One region of the Pseudomonas sp. GWSMS-1 genome, then DNA from elsewhere that is predicted to be linked to it. Evidence: riboswitches for the same ligand, from Rfam matches in the RefSeq annotation. Region 1 holds a riboswitch; each other region holds the start of a gene.
What was found. A riboswitch is a leader RNA that binds a small molecule or an ion and turns the genes downstream of it on or off. The one in region 1 is predicted to bind cobalamin.

Region 1 (4,206 bases):
GCTGGTTTAGCTCAACGCTATCGCCGTCCACAGCCACTGCGGGTGTTTTACCAGGTCTGGGATGTACCGATGTATACCCTTGGCGGCCAGCAGATTATTAGCGATGCCCTGCGTGTTTGTGGTGCCGAAAATATCTTTGCCGACCTGAGCCTGCCGGCTCCGCAAGTGAGTGTCGAGGCCGTCTTGCAGCGCAACCCCGAGGTGATTCTGGCCGGCAGCCAGGCGCAACTAGATGCCTGGCGTAACTGGCCAGTCGTGCGCGCGGTTGAGCTGGATCAGCTCTGGTTAGTGCCCGATGATGGCCTGGAACGGCCAAGCTTTCAGATGTTGGGGGCGATGGAGCGTCTGTGTCAGGTGCTGGCCAGCGCGCACTAAGCCCCGCATGTTGCGGGGCTTAGTGCGCGTTTCAGTTGGCGCCTCAGAGCTGAGGCGTCCAAGTCACGGCAAACAGTGCAGTGCGCCCTTCGGTGTTGAAACCGTAGCGGCCATTGTTGGTTTTGTAAGTTGCTTCGGCATAATCCTTGTCGAAGATGTTATTCAGCTTCAGGTTGAATGCCACCTCCTGGCTCGCTTGCCAGGCACCGCGCAGGCTGAGCAGGCCATAGCCACTCAGCTCTTGGGTGTTATCGGCGTCGTCGTAGCGGCCACTGACTGCACGCCAGCTGATGCCGGCAGAAAAAGCGCCGAACTCGCGATCCAGATCCATGCTCAGCGTGCGTTTGGCGCGGCGAGCGAGGGTGTTGCCCGTGTCGCGATCACGTGGGTCGATCAGCGCGAGTGCCAAGTTGCCCTGCCAGCCGAATAGCTCCTGCTTTAGCGCAGCTTCGAAGCCATTGATGCGAGCGGTCTGCACATTCTGCGGAATAAAGTTCTGGTCGAGAACAATCGCGTCTTGCAGGTCGATGCGGTACAGCGACAGTTCCAGCGCGCCGGTTTCACTGTAGCGGTTGCGCCATAGCGCTTCATAGCTTTTGGAGGTTTCTGGCTTAAGGTCGGGGTTGGCGCTGGCGGAGCAAAAGCCGCCGAAGCAGAAGTCGGGGTAATACAGGTCGTTGAAGGTCGGTGCGCGGAAGCCTTCGCTGTAGGACAGGATCAAATCGTTTTTGTGACTGAACGGCACAGTTAGCGCCGCGCTCCAGGTGTTTTCGCTGCCGAACTGCTGGTTCCTGTCATGGCGCAGACCCAGCTCAGTAGAAAAAGAGTCGGCGTTGTAGCGGTGTTGGATAAAGCCTGCCTGGTTCCAGCGCGAGTCCTCAGTAAAGTCCTCGCTGCCATTCACGCGATCCTCATACCAGTCGGCACCCAGCAGCACTTGATGGCGCTCGTTGAGGGTCAGGGTGTTCACCCAGTTGACCGAGTCGCGGTAGGTATTAAAGCTGTAGAACGAGAATGCGCTGGCGTTTGTCTGGTCGTTGCCGGTGTCGCGCTTGTCCTCGCTGTGGCCGAATTCCAGGCGACTATTCCAGGTGTCGTTGATGTTGCCATCGATGTGGCTGGACAGGCTGCTCAGCTGGAAGTCGGTAGTGGGCAGTGAGGCGCTGAAGAGGTCTTCGAACTCGGCTTGGCCGCGTTGATCGAGCGCGCTGAATCCGACTTTCAAATCGTCATTGAAGCGGTGCGAGAGGTTCAGGCTCAGCGATTTATTGCGATAGGCATCGTCATCGCCGTTGGCTCCGAAGTTATCGCGGGTGGCGTCGATCCCCTGGGTTTCATCGAGGGCGGCGCCCAGGTTGAAGCGGGTCTGTGCATCGCGGCCGGACAGGCCAAGGCTGCGCTCGAAGGTCTGGTTGCTGCCGGCGCCAAAGCGTACATAGGGCTTGAGGCCGTCACCGCTGCCTTGGCGGGTGAAAATCTGCACGACGCCACCGATGGCATCCGAGCCATAGAGCGCCGAACGCGCGCCGCGTACGACTTCAACGCGCTCAATCTGCTCCGGGCTGAGGAACTCCAGACTGCTGGTGCCGCTGGAGGCAGCAGAAATGCGCTGGCCGTCTACCAGGACGAGGGTTTGTGCAGTTGAGGTGCCGCGCACGAACAGACCGGTCTGGCTACCTGCTCCGCCGGTACGGCTGACGCTGACGCCGGGCACGCGCTCAAGCAGCTCTGCCGCGCTGCGCACTTGCAAGCGTTCAATATCTTTGCGGGTAAATACTGTAGTTGCAGCGGTCGCCTGTTGGATTGGTTCAGCATACCGCCCGGATGTCACAACCAATGGCTGCAATTGGAGTGGGTTCGCATGAGCAGTCAGCGGCGCAAGCACCACGGCCAGGGCAAGGCGGGACAATTTCACGTAGAGAATCCTCAAAAGGTCGGAAGACTTTTGAGGAGGGCAGGTGCAAGAACGGGCGCGCGGACGCAGCCTGAGCTTGACGGTGATGCCCTCCGCAACACCAGTCACATCCAATAAGGCCGGTCTCCGGGCTCTCGACGTGCGCCGCTTCGCCTTCCCGGGGTAGCCCAGTGGCGGATGAAGCTGCGTGCAGACTCGCTCTGCGGTCGATTACCGTTGCGGGGGCAGCGCCGGGATAGCTCTTTATGAGCGCACCGGCTTCCCGTTTAACGCCGCTTTACGGATAAAGAGGCGCACCTTGTTGGAAGTAAAACGTCGCGCACCTTAATGCGCGGTGGGATGAACTACAAGCAAGCGGCGTTCAGCGCTGGATGAGCGGTACTCATACAGCCTGTAGTGCGAGCCGGGCGCGTATAGCCGCTTCGATGCCGGCAGCATCCAGCCCACACTCGGCGAGCATCTGCGTGGGTTTGGCGTGCTCGACGTAGTAGTCAGGCAGGCCCAGGTGCAGCAGCGGTTTGAGGATGTTCTCGCGGGCAAGGAACTCGCTGACCGCACTGCCGGCACCGCCCATCACGCTGTTCTCTTCAATCGTTACCAGCAGTTGATGGCTGGCGGCCAGTTCGCGTACCAGGGCTTCGTCCAGCGGTTTGACAAAGCGCATGTCGACTACGGTGGCATCGAGCGTTTCGCCGACCTTGAGTGCTTCGCTCAGTTGTACGCCGAACACAAGTAGGGCGGTTTGTTTGCCCTGGCGGCGGATGATGCCTTTGCCAATTTCAAGAGGCTCAAGGCCTGGCTCGATGGGCGCATTAGGGCCTGTGCCGCGCGGGTAGCGTACGGCTGCCGGGCCATCGAACAGGTGGCCGGTGGTGAGCATGCGGCGCAGTTCGTTCTCGTCACTCGGCGTCATCACCAGCATGCCGGGGATACAGCGCAGGTAGGAAATATCGAAGCTGCCGGCGTGGGTCGGGCCGTCTTCGCCAACCAGGCCTGCACGGTCGATGGCGAACAGCACGTCGAGGTGTTGTACGGCTACGTCATGAATCAGCTGGTCATAGGCACGCTGGAGGAAGGTCGAGTAGATCGCAACCACCGGCTTAACCCCGTCGCAGGCCATGCCGGCGGCCAGGGTCACCGCGTGCTGTTCGGCGATGGCCACGTCGAAATAGCGCTCGGGGTAACGCTCGCTGAACGCCACCAAATCCGAGCCTTCTTTCATCGCCGGGGTTATACCGACCAGGCGCGGGTCTTGCGCGGCCATGTCGCACAGCCACTGACCGAATACGCTGGAATATTTCGGGCCTGTTGGCTGCTTGGCCACGGGCGGGGCGTTGATTGGCTCCAGCTTGGTGATCGCGTGATAGCCAATCGGGTCGGCCTCGGCTGGCGCAAAGCCCTTACCTTTCTTGGTCACCACGTGCAGGAACTGCGGACCGTCGAGGTCACGCATATTGCGCAGGGTGGCGAGCAGGCTGGGCAGGTCGTGGCCGTCGATCGGGCCGATGTAGTTCCAGCCGAGTTCTTCGAACAGGGTGCCGGAGACCAGCATGCCCTTGGCATGTTCTTCAGTTTTGCGCGCGATCTCCCAGGCGCCGGGCAGCTTGGACAGCACTTTCTTGCTGCCTTCACGCATGTTGGCGTAGGTACGACTGGAGAGGATCTTGGCCAGGTAAGTGGACAGACCGCCGACATTTTTCGAGATCGACATGTCGTTGTCGTTGAGCACCACCAGCATGTTGGCTTTGACGTCGCTGGCGTGATTCAGCGCCTCGAAGGCCATGCCGGCGGTCAGCGCACCATCACCGATCACCGCGACCGATTTGCGCTTGCTGCCCTGCATGCGCGCCGCAATGGCCATGCCGAGCGCCGCGCTGATGCTGGTGCTGGAGTGGCCGACGCCGAAGGTGTCGTAT
Region 2 (4,206 bases), on a different contig from region 1:
CTGAGCCCAGCGCAGCTCCCAGTTACGGTCGTCGTAAGTCAGCACGGTGCCCGTACGTAGGCGCTTTTTCAGTTCGTCGCCCTGCTCGCCAGTCACCAGCTTGGCGGCCTCCTGCAACGCCTGCTGCACCTCGGCAAGAGCCGGCAGCGGGATATGCGGAGGCAGAACGCGGTCGAGAATGCCGTCGCGGCGCATGTAGGCGTGAGCCAGCACGTAATCGCCAATGGTCTGCGACTGCCGCAGGCCGCCACAGTGGCCGATCATCAGCCAGCAGTGCGGTCGCAACACAGCCAGGTGGTCGGTAATGTTCTTCGCGTTGGATGGCCCGACACCGATATTGACCAAGGTGATGCCGTGGCCATCATCCGCCTGCAGGTGATAGGCCGGCATCTGGTAACGGTGCCAGATGACGTTCTCGATAATCGCCTGCATTTCGCCTTCGGCCATGCCACGCTCGATCACCACATTGCCCGGCAGCACCATGCGGGTGAACCGCGACTCACCGACCAGCATGTCCAGACCGTGGCGGATAAATTGGTCAACATAGCGGTGGTAGTTGGTCAGCAGAATCCACGGCTGCACATGGCGCCAGTCGCTGCCGGTGTAATGCACCAGACGGCGCAGAGAGAAGTCCACCCGCGCGGCGTCGAACAGCGCCAGCGGCAGCGGGTCGGTGTTTTCCCAGTCATACAAGCCGTCGGCGGTGCCATCGGTGGCCGCAGACAAGTCGGTACTGGGAAATACCCGCGCCAACTCGGCTGCTGTCACCCCGGAGCCAGCCAGCTCATCCCCCTGCTCCACCACATAAGGGTAGGGAATATTCTGCTGGCTGACGCCCACCTCGACCTTCACGGTGAAGTCGCTCATCAGCGGGCACAACTGCTCCAGCAGGTACTTACGGAACGCCGCCGGATGAGTCACGGTAACGCTGTAGGTGCCGGGCACCTGCACCTTGGCATAGGCGCGCACAGTGGTCGGCGCCTCGCCCTGACAGAGGTAGGTCAGGCGCAACTCGGGGTAACGAAATTGGCTCTGCTCAGCGGCATCGGGCTTGATGCGTTCTTTCAAGTAGCGCTTAAGCGCCGCACTCAAGCCATTCGTCGCTTGCAGATGCAGGGCGGCCAGTCGATCCACCGCCTCTTCAGCGGTATTGGCAACAATAAAGTCATCGGAACAAGGGTTCACAAGGCACCTTCCTGGCTGAACGGAATGGCTCTATCTTGCCCTGATACGCGGCACGGGCGATAGCGCGGCGTTGCCTGTGCAGGCAGCGCTACTTGAGTAGCACCTACAGGTCATCGGGCAGCGTTTTTTTGGAGGGAGGGGGGTAGCACGCCAATGCGTCGCAGGCACGGATGACCCAAAGGGAACAAGCCAAGCAACGAGCACCGGGAATGCACAGCAACTGCGCTAGGCATTACGCCGAGCGGCGCGTTTGGCCACACGCCAAGACAGGCCTCACTGTGGTTCAGCCTAAGGCTTAGCTGTGCTTCAGTAACCCGTCTCGGGCCACTGAAGCATGATTCCAGCAGGCTTAAAGGAGCTTGATCAGGCCGGCTGGTGCAAGCGCGTGTTGAACAGCGGACCGCGGCTATAACCAGAGAACGCCTTGGCAGCGGCCAGCACACCCAAGTCGACCAGCGGCTCGATCAGGATCACGCTCATATAGGCCAGACCGAAGCTGCCTACTGCAGCCAGGTTCTCGCCGGAGAAGCCGTTACCATAGACCGCCCAGAAAGCCACCCAGGCGACGATGCCACCCTGATAGGCCGTCGACAGCGCCAGTGCCTGTTTGTAAGAGAGGTCCACATAGGCGGTGCCCGGCGCGATGATGCGCTTGGCCAGCAGACTGATACCCCACAACGGCACCAGCAAGGTCGTGACGTTCATGCCGTATTGCGGCAGGTCAAACTGCGCGAACAGCAGCCCCTGCAGCAGCAGACCAAGCGACAGACCGACAGCCGTTGCACCGGCGCCGAACAGCAGCAACAGGGTCGAGCCGAGGATCAGGTGCACCTCGGAAACGCCCACCGCCTGATGCGGGAAGACTTCGAAGAAACAGAACACCAACGCGGTGGTCAGCAGGCTACGCAAGGCCAGGGCAGCAATGCCGCCGTTGCTGCGGATGCTGTCGAGGGCAAGCTTGGCCGTGAGGCCAAAGGCACCTGCTGCGGTTGCATAACTGAGGAAGAGTTTGGCGCCAGTAACGACTTCGGGTTCGATGTGCATAGAGATTCCTGTACCGCGCCCACCGCGCGATGATCTGGATTGAGGGATTGGGCATCAGTGCCCGGCGTCGATGGCAGGTCTCCTGGCTCACGGCTTAACACTTCGCCCGCCTTCCCGACCTTGCGGCCAGTGGCATTGGGGCGTCGCTCACCGTTTACAGTTGCGGGGGCAGCCATGGCTTCGGTACCTGTTGCAGTACCCACCATGTTCCCTTTTCATCCACTCGCGTAACACGCTGCGGAACCATCGGCGGCCACCTTACCCGGCCGCACGCAGAAATGACAGCGCCCGACGCTGGGCCCGGCTGAAGTTTCAGGCGCGCCCAGCAATCCGCGCAAACACCCATGCTAGAGAGGTCGAAGCCCTAAATCAGATGTGCGGCACTGCGCGCCACCAGTGCACCGACATCAATGCCGCGCGGCAACGTGCCATAAACCCGGCCACCCTGGCCGCCCAAGCGGCTGGCGATAAAGGCGTCGGATACCGCTGCATGACCGGCCTCCAGCAATAACTTGGCTTGCAGCGCCAGGGCTACATCTTCCGTGAGTTGACGGGCGCGATACTGGATGTCCGCGGTGTCACGAAAGTCCGCCTGCAGCTTGCTGATGTGGGCTTTCAAACGCGCATCGCCATGGCCATCGCCCAGCTCGACAAACAGCGCATCAAGCACACCCGGCTCCTTCGACAGTGCGCGCAGCACATCTAAACACTGCACATTGCCCGAGCCTTCCCAGGTCGAGTTGACCGGTGCTTCGCGGTACAGGCGCGGCAGGATAGTGTCTTCGACATAGCCCGCGCCGCCCATGCACTCGGCGGCTTCATTGATCATCGCCGGCGCCCGTTTGCAGATCCAATACTTGCCCACTGCGGTGACCAGGCGGGCGAACTTGTCTTCCTGTTCGTCGTGCGGGTTATCCAGCGCCTTGCCCATGCGCAAGGTCAGGGCCAGGGCCGCCTCGCTTTCCAGGGCCAGGTCGGCCAGCACGTTCTGCATCAGCGGCTGCTCGCTAAGCACGCGCCCGCCCACTTGGCGATGCGCGCAATGGTGCGCAGCCTGGGTCAGCGCCTGACGCATCAGGGCGCTGGAGCCGATCATGCAATCAAAGCGAGTCAGCGCGACCATCTCGATAATCGTCGGCACGCCGCGCCCCTCTTCGCCGACCATCCAGGCCAACGCGCCACGGAATTCGACCTCACTGGAGGCGTTCGACCAATTACCCAGCTTGTTTTTCAGACGCTGGATGTAGAACTCGTTGCGCGTGCCGTCCGGGCGATGACGCGGCAGCAGAAAACAGGTCAGGCCTTTCTCGGTATAGGCCAGGGTGAGGAAGGCATCGCACATCGGCGCGGAGCAGAACCACTTATGGCCGACCAACTCATACGCCTTCCCCGGCCCGCCAAGCCCCACCGCATACGCCTGCGTGGTGTTGGCGCGCACATCGGTGCCACCCTGTTTCTCGGTCATGGCCATGCCGATGGTCGCCCCGGTTTTCTGCTCAATCGGCAGGTTGCGCGGGTCGTACTGGGTGGAGAGGATTTTCGGCAGCCACTTCTCGGCGACGTCAGCCTGCAGTTTGAGGGCCGGCACACTGGCGAAGGTCATGGTCAGCGGGCAACCGCTGCCGGCGTCGGCCTGGCTGTGCAAGTAGCTCATCGCTGCGCGAGCCACCTGAGCGCCGGCGCGCGGATCAGTCCAGGGCATGGACGGCAGGCCATGCTCAATGGCCGCGCCCATCAACTGATGATAGGCCGGGTGAAACTCCACCAAGTCCACGCGATGACCATAGCGGTCATGGCTCTTGAACACCGGTTTATGTTCATTGGCGAGAAAGCCCGCGGCCATCAACTCGCCGCCCGCTAGGCCACCGTATGCGTCCAGACGCTGCTCCGCCCAGCTACCGCCAAAACGCTGGGTCCATTCCTGCAGCGGCAGGTCCACGCGGTACAGATTGGCGCCATCCAGCGGCGGCACCTGGT
Region 3 (4,206 bases), on a different contig from region 1:
TGGCCGACCGTCAGCGGTTGCGGGTGCTCAGCCTGTTGGCGCTGTACTTCTTCCTTGGTGGGGTGATCGGCGCACTGGGTTTCAGCTACCTGGGGTACATCGCCACCGTGCCGCTGGCCTTGCTGTTGGTGTTGCTGGCCAGCGTGCCGGCGCTGGATGACCTGCTGTCACTCGCGCGGCGGGCGCTACGCCGCTGAAGTCGCCCGGTTGGTAATGCTCAAGCGTCTGACGACCTGAACAGATGACGATGCTCGGCGTTATACAGCGCCGAGTCGGCGAACTGTTCGGCGTGCAGCACGCGGCCGACGAGGATCAGTGCAGTACGGCGAAAGCCCTTGGCGCGCACCTGCTCCTCGATGGTGGCGAGCGTGCCACTGACCCAATCCTGATCCGGCCAGCTGGCCCGGTGCACCACCGCAATCGGACAGTCCGCTCCGTAGTGCGGCAGCAATTCGTCAACGATCTTACTTAGGTGTACCACGCCGAGGTGAATGGCCATGGTCGCACCGTGGTGCGCCAGATCACTCAGCTGCTCGCCCGCCGGCATCTCCGACTTGCTCGCATAGCGGGTGAGAATCAGCGTCTGTGACACCTCGGGCAGGGTCAGTTCGCTTTCCAGCAGGGCGGCGCAAGCAGCGGTGGCAGTGACGCCGGGAATGATCTGGAAGGGAATTTCCAGCCGACGCAGGTGGCGGATCTGTTCGCCAATCGCGCCATACAGCGACGGGTCGCCGGAATGCACGCGGGCCACGTCCTGGCCTGTGCTGTGCGCCTGGGCAATCAGCTCGATAATTTCATCCAGATGCAGTTCAGCGGTGTTCACCACCTGCTCAGCGCTATGGCCTTCCAACACCGCTGCCGGCACCAGCGAGCCGGCGTAGAGAATCACCGGGCAGCTGTGTAACAGGCGCTGGCCTTTGACGGTGATCAGCTCGGGGTCGCCGGGGCCGGCACCGATAAAGTAGACGGTCATGAAAAATCCTTGGCTGCAATCGACGCCAGCGCGCAGGTGGCGCTGGCATTACGGGTTTTGCCGCCGAGCAGGCGGGCAGGTTGGTCGCCTAGGCGTTCGGCCAGCGCCAGGGCGCAAGGTTCGGCGACTGCCGGACTACCGGTGGCGGCCAGGGTAATCGGCGAGCCTTGAACACCTAACTGATAGGGCTGCAGTTCTTCCGAGCTGAAACAGCTCAGCTGCAGGCCGAGGCGTTTGGCCAGTGCCTGCAGGGCCGGCTCGTCACGCTTGTGCGTGATGCTCGCCAGCCCCGCCAAGTTATCCACAGTCAGGCCATGCGCCTGCAGGCTGTCGAGCAGCAATGTGGATAAGTCCTCCAGGCTGCAGTCGCTGCGACATCCGAGCCCGGCGACCACTTGAATAGCAGCGGGGCAGTTATCGACAGGGCTGGGCATGATCTACGGCGCTCGGTTTGTGCGGCGGCGTAGCTGATCATGGCGGCTCTTACCGGTCAACCGTGATTGACCGGCCGTCATGGTCTGCGTAGCCTTGCCGCGTTCGAGGTTCTTCGCGGCTCTGCCGCGAAGCTAAGAGGGAACAAGGTGAATGCCTTGGCTGCCCCCGCAACTGTGAACGGTCGAAAGCCCTTCAATACACCACTGCCATGGGCGGGAAGGTAGAAGGGTCGCGCAGCGCGCAGACCGTGAGCCAGGAGACCTGCCTCGTCACGTTTTCGACAACCGGGCGGGGTGATCCGGTGGTGTTGGCTGACGCCCCGTGGCTGTCATGTCTGTGCCGCCTCCTGCTCGTCTTTCTTTCGACGTCACGCAGGACTCGCCATGCAAACCCTCGGCAAACTTCCCGTCACCATCGTTACCGGCTTTCTCGGTGCCGGTAAAACCACCTTGCTGCGCCACATGCTGGAAAACGCGGGCGGTCGGCGTATCGCTGTGATCGTCAACGAGTTCGGCGAGCTGGGCATCGACGGCGAAATCCTCAAACAGTGCTCCATCGGTTGCAGCGAAGAAGAAGCCAACGGCCGCGTCTTTGAGCTGGCCAACGGCTGTTTGTGCTGCACCGTGCAGGAAGAGTTTTTTCCGGTGATGCGCGAGTTGGTGGCACGCCGTGGCGACCTCGACCATATCCTGATTGAAACCTCCGGTCTGGCCCTGCCCAAGCCGCTGGTTCAGGCCTTCAACTGGCCAGAAATCCGTAACGCCTGCACCGTTGATGCGGTGATCACTGTGGTCGACAGCCCGGCTGTGGCCGCCGGCACCTTCGCTGCCTTCCCTGATCAGGTTGATCAGCAGCGCAAGCTTGACCCAAACCTCGACCACGAATCGCCGTTGCATGAGCTGTTCGCCGACCAACTGGCAAGTGCTGACCTAGTCATCCTTAATAAAGCCGACCTGCTCGACGCCGACGCCCTGGCAGCGGTGCGCGCCGAAGTGGCGGAAGAGTTGCCGCCAGCGGTGAAAATCATCGCAGCCCACGGCGGTGAACTGCCGCTGAACGTGCTGCTGGGCCTGAACTGCGAAACCGAGCTGCACATTGAAGGCCGCAAAACCCACCATGACCTAGAAGGGCATGAAGATCACGATCACGACGAATTCGACTCGTTCCACGTGGAACTACCGGAGGCCGAGGAGGCGCGTTTGCTGGGCGCATTGAAGGACGCAGTGGCCAAGCATGGCATTCTGCGCATCAAGGGTTTCGCGGCGATTCCCGGCAAGCCGATGCGCTTGCTGCTGCAAGGTGTTGGTCAGCGTTTCGACAAGCACTTCGACCGCGCCTGGCAGGCCGATGAAGCACGGGTCAGCCGCTTGATTGTCATCGGTCAGCAGCTTGATCAGGCCGCTATCACCGCTGAATTGCAGGCGGCACTGGCGAACTAAGCCCCCATGCACCTAATCCGTACCCAGCCTGGCAGCCAAGTGCCGGTCGACAGCATCGCCGACCTCGGCCAGACCCCGGCCGAGCTGGTGATTCTCTGCACCGGCGATTCGCAGCTGTCGTTGCTGGCAGAGGTGGCGCGGCAGTTACCCGAGGATTACCCGAGCCTGCGCCTAGCCAGTCCGGCGCAGCTGAGCAATCACGCCTCGGTGGACCTTTATGTCGAGCAGGTGCTGCAACACGCCAAGGTCATCCTGATTGCCGTGCACGGCGGCGTCAGTTACTGGCGCTACGGCATCGAGCGTTTGGTTGAGCTGGCCGAGCGCGGTGCGCGGGTGATTATGGTGCCTGGCTGCGACAACCCTGACCCCGAGCTGATGGGCCTGAGCAATGTGCCGCAGGCTGAGGCCGAGCGGCTCTGGCAGTTCCTCCGTCAGGGCGGCGCGCAGAATGCTCGGCAGCTGTTTAATTGCACCGCTAGCCAGTGGTTGCAACGAGACTATGCCTGGGTCGAGCCGCAGCCGTTGCCGCGCGTGGGCCTGTATCACCCGCAGCAGGCCAGCGCGGTGTTGGCCGACTGGCAGGTCAATTGGCAAGCCGCTGCGCCGGTGGTGGCGCTGCTGTTTTATCGCACCCAGGTGCAGGCGGCAAACACCGGCTTTATCGACGTGTTCTGCCAATGCTTGCAGGCTCAGGGTCTGAATCCGCTGCCGATTGCCGTGGCCAGCCTCAAGGAGGCCGCCTGCCTAGCCCAGGTCGAAACCTGGCTGGATGACACCGGCACGGCGCTGATCATCAACACCACCGCGTTCGCCTTGTCCAACCCGGAAGCGCCGAGTGCGCGGCCATTCCGCCGCGATATCCCGGTGCTGCAGGCCATTTGCTCGCTGGATAACCATGCGCAGTGGCACGCCAGCGCCCAGGGCCTGGGCTCGCGTGACCTGGCCATGCATGTCGTGTTGCCCGAGCTGGACGGCCGGCTGATCACCCAGCCGATCAGCTTTAAAGGCCTGGCCTGGCGCAGTGAGCGCAGCCAGAGCGATGTGGTGTGTTATCAGCCGCATTTAGCGGGGATGGATTTTGTCGCTGAGCTGGCGCGCAACTGGATCGCCCTGGCCGACAAGGCCAACGCCGACAAACGCATCGCCCTGGTGCTGGCCAACTATCCGACCCGCGACGGGCGCATCGGCAACGGCGTCGGCCTGGACACCCCGGCGGCGGCGCTGAACATCCTCCAGACCATGCAGCAGCAGGGTTACCCGGTGGATAACCTGCCGGCGAGCGGCACTGCACTTATCCACAGCCTGCTCGGCGGGGTGACCAACGACCTTGATAACCTGGACCTGCGGCCTTGCGCGCAA
Region 4 (4,206 bases), on a different contig from region 1:
CCAGGCGGTCGTGTAGGTACATATAGGAGCCGTAGAAGAACGGGTCGCCTTCGCAGATCACCGCGACGTCCTGGCCGGCGTCGAGCCGGGCGGCGATCTGCACCGCGCAGGTGTCGTAGAAATCGCTGATCACATCTTCATAGCTCAGCGGCGCGGCGAGTTTTTCTGTGGTCACCGGGTACACCAGTGGCAGGCGCTGCTGCGTATCGGTCAGGTGCTGCTCGATGATGCCGAAGGCGTTACCGCCCTGGCCCTGGCTGGCTTTGGCCTTGGCCACGAAGTAACCGACCACATCGGCCGATTGCAGCAGGCGCAGGGCCTTGAGGGTGATCAGTTCGGGGTCGCCGGGGCCGACGCCGATCCCAAGCAAGCGGCCTTTTTGTACGCTCATCACTCCACCTCCGTAGCCAGGGCGTTGACCGCCGCTACCGCCATGGCGCTACCGCCGCGACGGCCACGCACGATCACATAGGGCACGCCGCGGCTGTCGGCTGCCAGCGCATCCTTGGATTCCGCCGCGCCGATAAAGCCCACCGGCATGCCGATAATCAGCGCCGGTTTTGGCGCGCCGGCGTCGAGCATTTCCAGCAGGTAGAACAGCGCGGTGGGCGCGTTGCCGATCACCACCACGCTGCCTTGCAGGTGCTCGCGCCAATGTTCCAATGCGACTGCCGAACGGGTATTACCCAGTGCGCGGGCCTGCTCAATCACGCCGTCGTTATGCAGGGTGCAGATCACCGGGTTATTCGCGGCCAGGCGCGGGCGGGTGATGCCCTCGGCGACCATCCGCGCATCGCAGAGAATCGCCGCACCCTTGGCCAGTGCCGCGCGGCCAGCGGCGCCGGCACCGGGCGAGAAGCGCAGGTCCTGCACCACATCGACCATGCCGCAGGCGTGGATAATCCGCACGGCGAGCTTTTCCAGATCGGCCGGAATGGCACTGAGGTCGGCCTCGGCGCGGATGGTGGCGAACGATTGGCGGTAGATTTCCTGACCGTCGCGGATGTACTCAAGCATCGCTGTTTCCTGTTGCGCAGTGGGCGGCGAACCAGTCGCCGGCCTCGTCGATAGTCATGGCGCTGGCCAGCAGTTGGCCGAAACCGGCCGCCTCGGGCGTGCGTTGATAAAGCTGGTAATGCCCGGCGCTGCTGGCCAGCAGAGTAAAGGGCGCGGTATGCGCGGCGGCGCAGGAGCGTGGGCAGGCGCTGAGATGCACCTGCGGCCGCGCTGTGCTGGCGCGCAGGCGCTTGGCGAGCAGCAAGGCGTCGGCTTTGCTGTCGGCCAGGCCCTTGGCGCAGGCGGCTGAGCCGGTGCAGGCGATCAGATTGCTAAGTGGTTCCTGCGCATCGATCAGCAGGCCCAGTTCGGCCAGTTTGTGCAGCAGGTAGTCTGCCGAGTGCTCGGGGATATTTGGTAGCAGCAGACCCTGCCAGGGTGTCAGGCGCAGGCTGGCATCGCCGTAGTGCTCGGCCAAATCGGCCAGGGCGTTGAGTTGTGTGGCGTCAATCCGCCCCAAACGCACGGTGGCGGCGACCATGCACAGCCCCGTCTGCTGCTGTGGATAAATACCGATTGCAGCGTGCTGGCTAGCCGGTTGGCGCTGCCATTCCAGCGGGGCCGGCTGGATGGCGAAGGGCAGGCGCGCCTGTAGCTGTTGCAGCAGTTGGCTGTGGGAAATCACGCTGAGCAGTTGACGCATACGACTGTGCGCGCTGCCGGCCAGCTTGAGAAACAGCATCAGCAGCTGCTCGATCAGTTCAGCGGCCTGCTCGACCCGAATCGCCCCGAGTGGCGTATCCGTTGGGCAACCGGCCAACCCGAACGCCAGCCGCGCCGGCGTGCCGGGCAGGGCGCTGAGCCAGATATCGTGCGGGTGTTCGAGCATTGCCAAGGCTTCGCCGCCGTCCAGCTGCAGGGCGAACTTGGCCGACAGCCCATGCAGCGCCGGGGTGTTCTGCAGCAGCTCAAGCAACGCGGCGGCCAGTGGGCGGGTGTCGAGCAGGGCCTGCGGATCGAGGCCGGCAGCGGGGCTGAGCAGCAGGTTGCGCACATCGTCGGCGGCCGGGTTGCTGGGGCCGAGATCGGCGGCGAGCAGGCGCTCGATCAGCTCGGCCTGTTGGCCGGGCAATACGCCACGAATCTGCAGATTGCTGCGGTTGGTCAGCTCCAGCACGCCGCTGGCGCAGCGTTTGGCGGCCTCGGCGATGGCGCGTGCCTGATTGCTGCTGAGCACTCCGCCGGCCAGCTTGACCCGGCAGATACCACCGTCCAGCGCCTGAACGATACGCAGCAGGCCGGGGCACGCGCTGGGGCGTGGTAGTGACGGATCGACGGTGGTGGAATGGTCGCGCAACGGGTTCACCAGCAACTAAGACGCGGCGACCGAACCAGCAGAGTTCACCCTGGCACAGGGGAACTCAATGGCATCGGTACACCCCGCCCGATGTTGGCACTCGCGACTAGCGTCGTCGGCAGGTCTCCTGGCTGACAGGTCATCATCTGCCGCGGCCTTCCCGGTTACCCAGTGGCACAGTTGCGGCAGACTCGCTGTTTACAGTTGCGGGGGCAGCCACGGTTTAACCGTGTTCCCTCTTAGGCCCGTTAGGGCACCGACGAAGGCTGTATTATGCCCGCTTTGTCTAACGCGCAGACACCCTTGCTCGTTAGGCGGGTACAGAGGAGTGGCTATGACAGCCTGGTTAACCCTGGTTGGGATCGGTGAAGACGGCTACGCCGGCCTGGGCGACGCGGCGCGCCAGGCGTTGAGCGAGGCGCACTGCATCGTCGGCGGTGCCCGTCATTTGGCGCTATTGCCGGCCGATCTGCCAGGGCAGCACGAACTGTGGCCCAGCCCATTCAGCCTGGAGCCGGTGCTGGCGCGACGCGGTACGCCGGTGTGTGTGCTGGCCAGCGGTGATCCACTGTTCTACGGGGTGGGCGCGAGCCTGGCGCGGCAGTTGCCGGCTGAAGAATTGCGGGTGTTCTCGTCGCCCTCGTCAGTGTCACTGGCCGCCGCCTGTATGGGTTGGCCGTTGCAGGAGGTGACGGTGCTGTCGTTGGTGGCGCGGCCGTTGGCGGCGCTGCAGGCGCAGCTTTTCCCCGGCGCGCGCTTGTTGCTACTGAGCAACGACGGCGACAGCCCGGCAGCGGTGGCCGAACTGCTGCGCGCACGTGGTTTTGGCCCCAGTCGCTTGACCGTGCTGGAGCATCTGGGCGGCGCTCAGGAGCGGCGTATCGACGGCTTGGCCAGCGATTGGTCGCTGCCACGGGTGGCCGACCTCAACCTGCTGGCGGTCGACTGCCTGGCCGACGCTGATGCGCGCTTGTTGCCCGTCACGCCGGGTTTGCCGGATGCGCTTTATCAACACGACGGCCAACTGACCAAGCGCGATGTGCGCGCGATCACCCTGGCGCGTTTGGCCCCGCAACCCGGCGAGCTGCTTTGGGATGTGGGTGCCGGTTGCGGCTCCATCGGCATCGAGTGGATGCGCGCGCACCCTAGCTGCCGGGCCATCGCCATCGAGGCCGACGCTGGGCGTCAGGCGCATATCCAGCACAACCGCGACACGCTCGGCGTGCCGGCTTTGCAATTGGTCGCCGGTCGTGCGCCCGAAGCATTGGCCGGATTGGCCGCGCCGGATGCGATCTTTATCGGTGGCGGGGTGACCATCCCCGGCGTGCTCGAGCAGTGCTGGGCCAGCCTGAAACCGGGCGGTCGGCTGGTGGCCAATGCCGTGACCCTGCAAAGCGAAGCCGCGCTGGTGGCCTGGCGCGAGCAGATGGGCGGCGAGCTGACTCGCATCAGCGTGGCCCAGGCGCAGCCGCTGGGTGGTTTCGACACCTGGCGCAGCGCCTTGCCGATCACTTTGCTGGAAGTATGCAAACCGTGAACCCTCGTATTCTGCTGCTCGGCGGCACCACCGAGGCGTTACGTTTGGCGCGCCGCCTTGGCCCTGAAAGCATCTACAGCCTGGCGGGTTTGGGCCGGGTGCCGGATGACTTGCCCTGCCAGGTGCGCGTCGGTGGTTTTGGCGGGGCCGAAGGCTTGGCGGCGTTTATTTACGAGCAGAGCATCGAGCTGCTGCTCGATCTGACCCATCCCTATGCCGCGCAGATCAGCGCCAATGCCGCCCAAGCTGCTGCGTTGAGCGGGGTGGCATGCTGGGCGTTGCGTCGTCCCGGTTGGCAAGCAGGAGAGGGTGATGA

Region 2: linked by a shared signal. The riboswitch ahead of ACEPAJ_RS18200 (energy-coupling factor ABC transporter permease) and the one ahead of ACEPAJ_RS02145 (TonB-dependent receptor domain-containing protein) in region 1 are both predicted to bind cobalamin.
Region 3: linked by a shared signal. The riboswitch ahead of cobW (cobalamin biosynthesis protein CobW) and the one ahead of ACEPAJ_RS02145 (TonB-dependent receptor domain-containing protein) in region 1 are both predicted to bind cobalamin.
Region 4: linked by a shared signal. The riboswitch ahead of cobG (precorrin-3B synthase) and the one ahead of ACEPAJ_RS02145 (TonB-dependent receptor domain-containing protein) in region 1 are both predicted to bind cobalamin.

Annotation. Positions count from the first base shown of each region.
Region 1 covers NZ_JBMHHV010000003.1:245,469-249,674, forward strand. Annotated here, with positions in the region: partial or broken gene ACEPAJ_RS02140 (cobalamin-binding protein) at 1-375, shown strand, start outside; gene ACEPAJ_RS02145 (TonB-dependent receptor domain-containing protein) at 419-2,290, opposite strand; cobalamin riboswitch at 2,391-2,606, opposite strand; gene dxs (1-deoxy-D-xylulose-5-phosphate synthase) at 2,673-4,206, opposite strand, start outside.
Region 2 covers NZ_JBMHHV010000005.1:3,079,317-3,083,522, forward strand. Annotated here, with positions in the region: gene amn (AMP nucleosidase) at 1-1,185, opposite strand, end outside; gene ACEPAJ_RS18200 (energy-coupling factor ABC transporter permease) at 1,549-2,229, opposite strand; cobalamin riboswitch at 2,285-2,492, opposite strand; gene ACEPAJ_RS18205 (acyl-CoA dehydrogenase family protein) at 2,594-4,206, opposite strand, start outside.
Region 3 covers NZ_JBMHHV010000005.1:3,900,218-3,904,423, reverse strand. Annotated here, with positions in the region: partial or broken gene ACEPAJ_RS21810 (YoaK family protein) at 1-164, shown strand, start outside; gene cobM (precorrin-4 C(11)-methyltransferase) at 218-973, opposite strand; gene ACEPAJ_RS21800 (cobalamin biosynthesis protein) at 970-1,407, opposite strand; cobalamin riboswitch at 1,497-1,691, shown strand; gene cobW (cobalamin biosynthesis protein CobW) at 1,792-2,847, shown strand; gene cobN (cobaltochelatase subunit CobN) at 2,854-4,206, shown strand, end outside.
Region 4 covers NZ_JBMHHV010000005.1:3,885,454-3,889,659, reverse strand. Annotated here, with positions in the region: gene ACEPAJ_RS21750 (precorrin-2 C(20)-methyltransferase) at 1-394, opposite strand, end outside; gene ACEPAJ_RS21745 (precorrin-8X methylmutase) at 391-1,017, opposite strand; gene cobG (precorrin-3B synthase) at 1,010-2,353, opposite strand; cobalamin riboswitch at 2,454-2,629, opposite strand; gene cbiE (precorrin-6y C5,15-methyltransferase (decarboxylating) subunit CbiE) at 2,688-3,890, shown strand; gene ACEPAJ_RS21730 (cobalt-precorrin-6A reductase) at 3,887-4,206, shown strand, end outside.